Regions from separate parts of the Streptomyces platensis genome, predicted to be linked through region 1. Evidence: riboswitches for the same ligand, from Rfam matches in the RefSeq annotation. Region 1 holds a riboswitch; the other holds the start of a gene.

Evidence for each region. Region 1 has a riboswitch for cyclic di-AMP ahead of CP981_RS23785 (C40 family peptidase). Riboswitches for the same ligand answer to the same signal wherever they lie in the genome.
Region 2: another riboswitch for cyclic di-AMP. It lies ahead of CP981_RS15795 (LysM peptidoglycan-binding domain-containing protein); the one in region 1 lies ahead of CP981_RS23785 (C40 family peptidase).

Annotation. Positions count from the first base shown of each region.
Region 1 is NZ_CP023691.1:5,355,125-5,360,527, reverse strand. Features, by position in the region: gene pcrA (DNA helicase PcrA) at 1-1,168, opposite strand, end outside; cyclic di-AMP (ydaO/yuaA leader) riboswitch at 1,459-1,643, shown strand; gene CP981_RS23785 (C40 family peptidase) at 1,651-2,799, shown strand; gene CP981_RS23780 (hypothetical protein) at 2,918-3,271, opposite strand; gene CP981_RS23775 (C40 family peptidase) at 3,596-4,780, shown strand; gene CP981_RS23770 (alpha/beta hydrolase) at 4,990-5,403, opposite strand, start outside.
Region 2 is NZ_CP023691.1:3,622,314-3,627,716, forward strand. Features, by position in the region: gene eno (phosphopyruvate hydratase) at 51-1,337, opposite strand; gene CP981_RS15795 (LysM peptidoglycan-binding domain-containing protein) at 1,676-2,329, opposite strand; cyclic di-AMP (ydaO/yuaA leader) riboswitch at 2,337-2,506, opposite strand; gene CP981_RS15800 (LysM peptidoglycan-binding domain-containing protein) at 2,758-3,810, opposite strand; gene CP981_RS15805 (cytochrome P450 family protein) at 4,065-5,384, opposite strand.

The DNA.
Region 1 (5,403 bases):
CGCCGGCGTCCGTCCAGAGGTTCTTGGGGCGGCGGTTCTCGTTGCGCTCGATGACGGCGTTGGCGGCGGACAGGATCGTCTGCGACGAGCGGTAGTTCTGCTCCAGCAGGATCGTGGTCGCGTCCGGGTAGTCCTCCTCGAACTGGAGGATGTTGCGGATCGTGGCGCCGCGGAAGGCGTAGATCGACTGGTCGGCGTCACCGACGACGCACAGCTCGGCGGCGGTTTCGGCGGGGCCGACCAGTTCGCGTACGAGGGTGTACTGAGCGTGGTTGGTGTCCTGGTACTCGTCGACGAGGACATGGCGGAAGCGGCGGCGGTAGTGCTCGGCGACATCCGGGAAGGCCTGGAGCAGATTGACCGTCGTCATGATGATGTCGTCGAAGTCCAGGGCGTTGGCCTCGCGCAGCCGTGCCTGGTACATCGCATACGCCTCGGCCAGCGTCTTCTCAAAACCTCCCCCAGACTCCGTCTGGGAGGTGCCCCCAGCCGCCGTCCCGGCGAAGGTCTCCTCGTCGATGAGCTCGTTCTTGAGGTTGGAGATCTTCGCGCTGAAGGACTTGGGCGGGTAGCGCTTGGGGTCCAGATCCAGATCGCGGCAGACCAAGGCCATCAGGCGCTTGGAATCGGCGGCGTCGTAGATCGAGAAGGACGAGGTGAAGCCCAGCTTCTTGGACTCGCGGCGCAGGATGCGGACGCAGGCGCTGTGGAAGGTGGAGACCCACATGGCGTTCGCGCGCGGGCCGACCAGCTCCTCGACGCGCTCCTTCATCTCACCGGCGGCCTTGTTGGTGAACGTGATCGCGAGGATCTGGCCGGGGTGGACATGGCGCTCCGCGAGCAGATGCGCGATGCGGTGGGTCAGCACCCGGGTCTTGCCGGAGCCGGCGCCGGCGACGATCAGCAGCGGGCCGCCGGTGTGCACCACGGCGGCCTTCTGCTCGTCGTTGAGCCCCTCCAGCAGCGCCGCCGGGTCGATGGCGGGGCGGGCGGCGCCATCGCGGTAATACGGCTCCCTGGGCGCGGGCGCGTCGAACCTCCCGCCGAAGAGGTCGGCGGGGATCTCCTCCGGGGCCGGGCCGTGCTCGTCCTCGGGGGGCGGGGGGTGCTCCTCCTCGCCCTTGTGGCCGAGGTCCGCCAGGAAGCTGTCGTCAAAGAGGCTGCTCATCGCCCACCGAGTCTAGGCCGCCGCACTGACAGTCCGCCGCGGAGTGGCGGATTGCGGGCCACCTCCGGGCGGTCCCCGGCGCAGCGCCAGGTCAGGAGGCCGGCGGCCGGGCGCCGGCCGGGCGGCGCTTCGTCTACCCGAATCCGACATCTGCCACAACAACCCCCGCATCGCGTTCAGGTCACGAAAAGGTTTCGGGCATATCGAACATCAGCCTTCACAGGAGCCACACGAGTTGGCTAACGTCCTCGCTCAGGCAGCCCGCCTCCCCGCGAACGACAGGTTCGCACGGGCCGCCGACGCCGAGTCCGGCCCTGCCCTCAGGCACCCGGAGCCGGGGACCCACCAGCACCACCGGGGTGAATCGATCCGTACGGCCGTCGCCAGTGGACGTCCGGACCGTAGGGCAAGCCTTCCGTCAGCGACACCGCCCGAACCCGACAGCTAACCCGGTAGGCGGTCCACGGAAGGAGTTGCCGGTCTTGGCGTCGCATCGCAAGCCGCGCACCAGCGTTCTCGCCTCACCCACAGGCCGCCGTACGGCGGCCGGGCTCACCACCGCCGCCCTCGCCTCGGTCACCCTGCTCTCGCAGTCCGCCGACGCGGCCCCCAGGGCACCCAAGCCCACCGTCGAAGAGGTCAAGCAGAAGGTCGACGACCTCTACCACCAGGCCGAGGTGGCCACCCAGAAATACAACGCCGCCAAGGAGCGCGCCGACGGACAGCGCCACACCGTGGACAGCCTGCTCGACGCCTCCGCCAAGCGCGCCGAGAAGATGAACGAGTCCCGGCGTCTGTTGGGCACCTTCGCCTCGGCGCAGTACCGGACCGGCGGCATGAACCCGACGGCGCAGCTGATGCTCGCCAAGGACCCGCAGCAGTTCGTCGACCGCAACCACCTCATGGAGCGGCTGACCGGCCGGCAGAAGCAGGCCGTCACCGACTACCAGGAGCAGCAGGCGGCGGCCACCAAGCAGCGCGCCGAGGCGACCCGCAGCCTGGAGCGGTTGCAGGCGTCGCAGGCCTCCCTCAAGGAGTCCAAGCGCTCAGTCCAGGACAAGCTGGCCGAGGCCCGGCAGCTGCTCTCCCGGCTGACCGCCCAGGAGAAGGCGCGGCTCGCGGAGCTGGAACGCCAGAAGGAGGCGGCGGCCAAGCGCCGGGCCGCGGAGGAGGCGCGCAAGCAGCAGGAGCGGGAGCGCCAGCGGCAGCAGGACGGCGGCGGCTCGACCGGAGGCTCCACCGGTGGCGGGTCCACGGGCGGCTCCACGGGCGACTCAGCCACCAGCAAGGGCGCCAAGGCGCTCGCCTTCGCCCGCGCCCAGATCGGCAAGCCGTACGTCTGGGGCGCGACCGGACCCACTTCCTACGACTGCTCGGGGCTGACCCAGGCGGCGTGGAAGGCGGCGGGTGTCGATCTGCCGCGGACGACCTGGGACCAGGTCAAGGTGGGCCAGCGGGTGGCCACCAAGGATCTTCAGCCCGGCGACCTGGTCTTCTTCTATGACGACATCAGCCACGTCGGCATGTACCTGGGCGACGGGAAGATGGTCCACGCTCCGAAGCCGGGCGCCAGCGTCCGGGAGGAGTCGATCTACTACATGCCGATATACGGGAGCGTCCGCCCGGGCTGACCCTGGCCCGCTCCCCCACCAGACCACCCCCCACGGTCACCCCCCACACGCCACCGCGCGGCCCTCGCTTCCGTATCCGGAGGCGAGGACCGCGCGGTGTGCCGTAGTGGGGCGCTCGTCAGGTCCAGAGCACCGCGATGAAGATGTTGGCCACGGTCAGGCCGCCGACCGCGCCGAAGAGCGGCTTGTCGACCGTCTCGTCGTCCCGCTTGACGTAGACCAGCGCCAGGATCACCACCAGGACGGCCATCTTGATGCCGAGCTTGATGTTGTTGAGCGGGTGGTCCTGGGCCTGGTTGAGGCCGACCAGCACGATGCCGGTGACCAGCATCGTCAGTGCGCCGTGCAGCATGGCCGGCACGAAGCGGGCGGTGCCCGCGCTCATCGCCTTCATCTGGGTCAGAAAGCCGCCCAGCAGGGAGGCGATGCCGATGATGTGCAGGCCGACGAAGATATTGGTTACTACGTCCATAGTGCTGGATCGTAGCCGCCGTATAGCACGGCCCTTCGGGCAGGGCGCCCACTATCGCCGCTTCGGTCAGGCCAGGCCGGTCCCGGCCGTACGGCCATGGCGCCGCGGTCACCCGCGTACCCGCCGCGGTCGAAAGCGGACAATGCCGGGCAAGCGCACTCACTGCCGCAACACCCAGGCTTAGCGTCCTCCTCCAGGCGGCCGACTCCCCGCCTCGCCGGTCTCCCACCGGCGTTCCGTCGGCCGCCCCCGCCGAGAGGTGCGGCGGCGGCCCGTTGCCCCCGTGACGGACCGCCGCCGGACCCGCGGCTCGAAGGGAAGGAAGTGACGGCCACCGTGGCCTCGCACCGCAAGCCCCGGCAGCATCCGCTCGCCTCGCTCACCGGTGGCGGCTCGCGCAGCGCGCGCACCGCCCGTACGGCCGCCACCCTGGCGCTGGCCGGTGCCGCCCCCACGTTCGGCCTCGCACAGGCGGCAGCCGCCCCCCTCACCCCCGACTTCGACGCCGCCGGCCACGCCGCACACCGGCTCACCCCCGCCCAGGTAAAGAACCGGGTCGACGCGCTGTACCAGGAGGCAGAGGTGGCCACGCAGAGCTACAACGGTGCGAAGGATTCCGCCGACACGGCACGCGAGGAGCTGAGCAGGCTCCAGGACGAGGCCGCCCGCAGGACCGGGAAGCTGAACGCCGCCCGCGCCGAACTGGGCGCCATGGCCGCCGGCCAGTACCGTTCCGGCGGCATCGACCCGAGCGTACGGCTGCTGCTGTCCGCGGACCCGCAGCGCTATCTGGACGGCGCCGCGGTGCTGGAGCGTACGGGCAGCCATCAGGCGACCGCCGTGGCCGGTTACGCGCGCCGGCTCGGCAGCGTCCGGCAGGTCCGGCAGCGGGCCGAGGACACCGTGGAGCGACTGGCGGACACCGAGGCGCAGCTGAAGAAGCACCGGGTCACCGTTGTGCACAAGCTGGACGCCGCCGAGCAGTTGCTGTCCCGGCTGACCGCGGAGCAGCGGCAGCGGATGGCGGCCCGGGACGGCGCACGGAGCGGGCCCGGCCAGGGCCGTACGGACCACGGGGACGGCAATGGGGGCGGCAATGGGGGCGGCACACTCAGCCGGCTTCCCGGCGCTGTGGGGGCCGCCGCGGCGCAGGCGCCCAACCCCCGCGCCGCCCGCGCCGTCTCCTTCGCCTACAGCGCCCTCGGCAAGCCGTACGTCTGGGGCGCGACGGGGCCCGCCGGCTACGACTGCTCGGGGCTGACCCAGGCCGCCTGGAAGGCCGGCGGGGTCGCCCTGCCGCGTACGACCTACACCCAGATCAGCTCCGGTCCGCGGGTCGCCCGCTCCCAACTCGCCCCCGGTGACCTGGTGTTCTTCTACTCCGGCATCAGCCATGTGGGGATCTACGTCGGGGACGGCCGGATGATCCACGCGCCGCACCCGGGAGCGCCGGTACGGATCGCGCCGATCGACCAGATGCCGTTCGCGGCGGCGACCCGGCCCGCGTAACCGGGGGGAGTGCGCGGCGGTACCACTCGACTGCCGCGCGCGGAAAGGGACTCGGGCCTTCGCGGCCCCGGTCCCGGTTTGCGGCGAGGGTCCGGTGGCGTCGCCGGTCCGGTTGCGGTCCCCGTTGCGGCGCGGGCCCGATGGCGTCCCCGGTCCGATGGCGTCCCCGGTCCGGTCGCGCCCGCGGGCCCGGCAGCGTCCCCCTGTGGTCACGACCTGAGCTGTGTCCCCAGCCAGCGGAAGATCTGCGGGACCTGCTGTTCCCAGACCGCCGTGGTGTGGCCGCCCGCGCTCGCCGGGATCAGCTGCACCGTCACCGTCGTCGGGAGCTGCGCGAACTGCCGCAGGGCGAGGCCGGACTGGTAGCCGTCACGGGCCGCGCCCGACACATACAGCGCGGTACGCGGCGGCTTGCCGGCCGCGTTGGCCGACTTCAGGATGTGCAGCGGGTTGGACTCGGTGCGCAGCTTGGGGTCCTTGCCGGCCAGCGAGTCGCGCTCCAGCGCCGGGTCGTTGTAGCCGGACATGGCGACCGCGGCACGGTAACGGTCGGGGTGGGCCAGCGCGAGCTTGGTGGCACAGTGCGCACCGGCCGAATACCCGGCCAGGGCCCAGGAGTCCGG
Region 2 (5,403 bases), 1.7 Mb from region 1:
GCCCGTTCAGCCCCTGCTGCCCTGTCCGGCCTGGCAGCGGGCCGTCTTCGTCAGCTGCCGTGGCGGAAGCGCGGGAAGGCGGAGCGGCCGGCGTAGACCGCGGCGTCGTCGAGGATCTCCTCGATGCGCAGCAGCTGGTTGTACTTGGCGACGCGCTCGGAGCGGGCCGGGGCGCCGGTCTTGATCTGGCCGCAGTTGGTGGCGACGGCGAGGTCGGCGATGGTGACGTCCTCGGTCTCACCGGAGCGGTGCGACATCATGCACTTGAAGCCGTTGCGCTGGGCCAGCTCGACGGCGTCCAGGGTCTCGGTCAGCGAGCCGATCTGGTTGACCTTCACCAGCAGCGCGTTGGCGGAGCCCTCCTCGATGCCGCGGGCCAGGCGCTCGGGGTTGGTGACGAACAGGTCGTCGCCGACCAGCTGGACCTTGGCGCCGAGCTTGTCGGTGATGACCTTCCAGCCGGCCCAGTCGTCCTCGAACAGCGGGTCCTCGATGGAGACCAGCGGGTAGGCCGCCACCAGCTCCTCGTAGTACTCGGTCATCTCGGCGGCCGAGCGGTCCTTGCCCTCGAACTGGTACTTGCCGTCCTTGTAGAACTCGGAGGCGGCGACGTCCAGCGCGAGCGCGATGTCCTGGCCGGGGGCGTAACCGGCCTGCTTGATGGCCTCCAGGATGAGGTCGAGGGCCTCACGGTTGGAGCCCAGGTTCGGGGCGAAGCCACCCTCGTCACCGAGACCGGTGGACAGGCCGCGCTCCTTCAGGACCTTCTTGAGGGTGTGGTAGACCTCGGTACCCCAGCGCAGCGCCTCGGAGAAGGACTCCGCGCCGATCGGGGCGATCATGAACTCCTGGATGTCCACGTTGGAGTCGGCGTGCGACCCACCGTTGAGGATGTTCATCATCGGGACGGGCAGGACGTGCGCGTTCGGGCCGCCGAGGTAGCGGAACAGCGGGAGGTCGCTGGCCTCGGAGGCGGCGTGCGCGACGGCGAGGGAGACGCCGAGGATGGCGTTGGCGCCGAGCGAGCCCTTGTTGTCGGTGGCGTCCAGGTCGAACATCGCCTGGTCGATCAGCCGCTGCTCGGTCGCGTCGTAGCCGACGAGCTCCGGGCCGATCTGCTCGATGACGGCCAGGACGGCCTTCTCGACGCCCTTGCCGAGGTAGCGGTTCGGGTCGCCGTCGCGGAGCTCGATGGCCTCGAAGGCGCCGGTGGAGGCGCCGGACGGGACGGCGGCACGGCCGGTGCTGCCGTCGTCGAGGCCGACCTCGACCTCGACCGTGGGATTACCTCGCGAGTCGAGAATTTCGCGGGCTACGACGACGTCGATCGACGGCACGTTGTCTCCTTCGTGGGTGTCTGGCGTTCTGCGCATGAGCCTAACGGCCCCGGGCTCGTCCGCCTGCCCTTGGCCCGCTCCGTGGGACGGAACACCCCCGAAAACCTGCCCAAAGGCCCAGTACGCGGGACGTTTGGCACATTGTTCGCCGAACGGGAAAAGTCGCGGAACGGCGCCGGTCAGCGGCCTGCCGACGGCCGGGCGGGCCGGGTGCGGCCCGGAACATGAGAAGCCCCGCCACGGCGCGCTGGGGGGAAGGGCGCGCCGTGACGGGGCGGTCTCACGGAGGGAAAGGGGGCCCGCCGCTCGGGCCCTCAGGAGCCCCGGTGAGCTCCGGCTCAGACGTTGAGCTGCTGACCCGGGATGATCAGGTTCGGGTTGCCGCCGATGACCGACTTGTTGGCCTCGTAGACCGACTTCCAGTTGGTGCCGTGGGCCTTGGCGATCTTGGCGAGGGTGTCGCCCGCCTTGACGGTGTAGTTGCCGTGGCCGGTGGACTTGCGCTCGGCGGAGCGCGAGGCACGGTCCTGGGACGGGGCCTTCTTGACCTCCGGCTTGGCGGACTCCTGCTTCGGCGCGGACTTGGTCTGCGCGGAGGTGTCGACGTCGGGGGACGGACCGCCGGCGGTCAGGTTGCCCGCACCGGCGCAGGACCAGGCGCCCGGGCCCTGGATGGCGAGGAGCTTCTCGGCGGCGGAGATCTGCTGGGCCTTGCTGGCCAGGTCGGCGCGCGGCGCGTACTTGGTGCCACCGGCGGCGGCCCAGCTGGAGTTGGAGAACTGGAGGCCACCGTAGTAGCCGTTACCGGTGTTGATCGACCAGTTGCCGCCGGACTCGCACTGGGCGACCTTGTCCCAGGTGGCGACGGAGGCGGCGGAGGCGGAGGTGGCACCCATCATCGGGACGGCCACGGCGGCACCGGCGACACCGGCGAGGGTGGCGACGCGGACGGCCTTGGAGGGACGACGGTGCTTGCCCTTGAAGATCAGCATGGTTCGTTCGTTTCCTCACCGACGCCTACGAGGTGAGCTGTCGGGTTCGGGCTGATGAGTCGCCCGGCCGGGTACGCAAGCGCACCTGGCTTCACCCCAAGCCGGTTGACCCGTTTTCACGGGCGGGGCCGGCACTTACCTTGGGTCCCCCGCTCCTGCCTTCGGCGCTTGCGCGTCAAGTGCCTTCGACCACCGGCAGGATTCGGCGTGTGATCGAGGGGCTCGCTTTGGCGAGCGATCCTGACGTTAAGCAGTAATGCCCTTGGGGTTCAAACCCCACCATCTGAACCAAGTTGACCGTTTTTGATCACGGGTTGGTTACATATCCGCAGGTGAGGCCCGGTATGCCGGTGTTGCGCACACCGGACCCCACGAGAGTCAACGAGACCCTTGTCTCACTTTCCCAAAAGAGGGCGAAGGGTGCCGAACTACCCTGCGTTCCGCCCGAGATCGAGCTGCTGACCGGGCTGGATCAGGTCCGCGTCGGTGCCGATGACGCCCTCGTTGCGGTCGTAGAGCGCGGGCCATCCGCCGGGCAGCCGGTGGGCCGCGGCGATGGCTGACAGGCTGTCACCCGGGCGCACCGTGTAGTCGCCGCCGGCCGCCGGGCCCGTACGGTGCGCGTCATCGCCCCGCGAGGCGTGCCGGCCGCCGGACCTGCCGTCGTCACCCTTGGCGCCCCCGTCGCCCGCCTCGCCGCGGTGCTTGCCCTTGGCGGGCACCTCACGCGGCGTGCCGGTGCTGTCCGTGCGGCTGCCGTCCTCGGACGGGTCCGTGGAGGGGCTGCCGGACGCGTCGCCGTCGGACGGGGCATCGTCGGACGGGTCGGCGGACTGCGACGGGTCGTGATCGTCGTCCCGGTCGCCGGGCGTCGCCGGGTCGGACGGCTCCGGGCTCGTGGACGCGTCGCCGGGCTCACCGGAGTCCGAGGCGTCGGGCGACGGCGTCGCGTCGGACGGCTGCCCGCTCGGCTCGTCGTCCTTGCCGGCGGAGTCCCCGTGGTCGTGGGAACCGGAGGTGCCCCAGGGGTCGAGGGAACCCTGGGAGTCCGACGGGTCGGGCTCGGGGGTGCTGGTGCCGCCCGGGTCGACCTCCGGGGCCTTGCCGTCGCCGGTCAGCCCCGCGTTCACGGCACAGCTCGGCCAGGCGTCCGGCCCGCGGTCGTCGAGGATCGACTCGGCCACGGCGATCTGCTGGGAGCGACTGGCGTAGTCGGGGCGCGAGGCGTAGGCCGAGCCGCCGTAGTTGTCCCACATTTCCTGGGTCAGCTGGAGGCCGCCGTAGTAGCCGTTGCCCGAGGCGGCGCTCCACACGCCTGCGCTCTCGCACTGGGCGACCTTGTCCCAGGTCGCGGTGTCGGCGGCGTGTGCGCCGCTCGCCCCGAGGAGGGGGAGGGCGAAGCCGGCGCCGGTCACTCCCGCCGTGACAAAGATGGCCGGTGCCTGACGGGGGCGACGATGTCGGCCGTTCCCGGAACGCATGCGGATGCCTTTCGCGCGGCGGTTGAGTTGTCGACGAGCTCTTCGAGCTGCTCGACGAGGCTTCCGGCCGGCCGACGCACGCGAGCGGCACCGTTACAACGGTCCCCCACATCACCGCTTCGACCGATCGAGTGAAGCCTGTCGATCGTAGGGTCGAAAGGTAGCCGGGGTCACGGGTAGTCACAAGTCGGTGTAGCGGAGATCACGTAAAGGTCACGCAGTTGACTCTGCGTCACATATGGCCTTGTCGCTGGTCAGAGCCGATCCGGAGTGAACTCCACCGGAAGTGAACGCAGTCCGCGCATGATGAGTCCGCCGCGCCAGCGCAAATCATCCGGTTCCGCCGCAAGCCGGATGTCCGGGAGCCGGGCCAGCAGGGTCGCCAGCGCGGTCTGTCCTTCGAGCCGGGCGAGCGGCGCGCCCAGGCAGTAGTGGATGCCGTGCCCGTATCCCAGATGCTGGTTGTCACGCCGGGTCAGATCGAGCACATCCGGCTCGTCGAAGCGCGCCGGGTCGCGGTCGGCGGCGGCCAGCACCACCAGGACCGGGTCCCCCTCGGCGATCCGCTGCCCGCCGAGCGTCAGCTCCTCGGTCGCGAACCGCCAGGTCGCCAGCTCCACGGGACCGTCGTAGCGGAGCAGTTCCTCGATGCCGGTGGTGAGCAGCTCGGTGTCACCCGCCGCGATCGACTTCTGGAGCAGCTCCCGCTGGGCGGGGTGGCGCAGCAGCGCGTAGAGGCCGTTGCCGATCAAGTTCACGGTGGTCTCAAAACCGGCGAACAGCAGGATGAAGGCCATCGCGGCGGCCTCGTTCTCGGTCAGATGCTCACCGTGGTCGGAGGCCCTGATCAGGGCGGAGATCAGATCCTCGTCCGGCTCGGCGGTGTCGCCCAGGGTCTCGCGCTTGCGGTGGATCAGCTCGGCGAGATAGCCGCGCATCTTCTTCACGGAGCGGGCGACGCCGCCGCGCGGCCCCCCGCCGTGCCGGATCATCATGCCCGCCCAGTCCCGGAAGTCGTCCTGGTCCTCGCGCGGCACCCCCAGCAGATCGCAGATCGCGTAGATGGGCAGCGGGAACGCGAACTCATGGATCAGATCGGCCTGTCCCGCGCCGCCCGGCTTGTCGATCATGGCGTCGATGAGCTGGTCGGTCAGCTCCTGGACCCGCGGGGCGAAGGCGGCGACCCGGCGCGGGGTGAACGCCTTCGAGACCAGCCGGCGCAGCCGGGTGTGGTCCGGGGGGTCGATATTGAGCAGATGCGTCATCAGGTTGGCGCTGCGCTCCCCCGGGATGCCGACCTTGCCCTTGCCGTGCGCGGCCTCGCTGTGGTGGACCGGGTTCTTGGACAGCCGGGCGTCGGCGAGCGCCTGCCGCGCCTCGGTGTACCGCGTCACCAGCCAGGCCTCGACGCCGCTGGGCAGCTCGGTCCGGTGCACCGGCGCATGCTCGCGCAGCCAGGCGTACGCGGGGTACGGGTCGGCGGCGAACTCCCAGGTGAACAGCGCGGGGGCGGGCCCGGCGGCGGGGCAGCCCGCCGGGGCGTCGGCGGCGGGGGTGTGGGGCTTGTCGTGCACCTTCCGACCGTAACCGCTG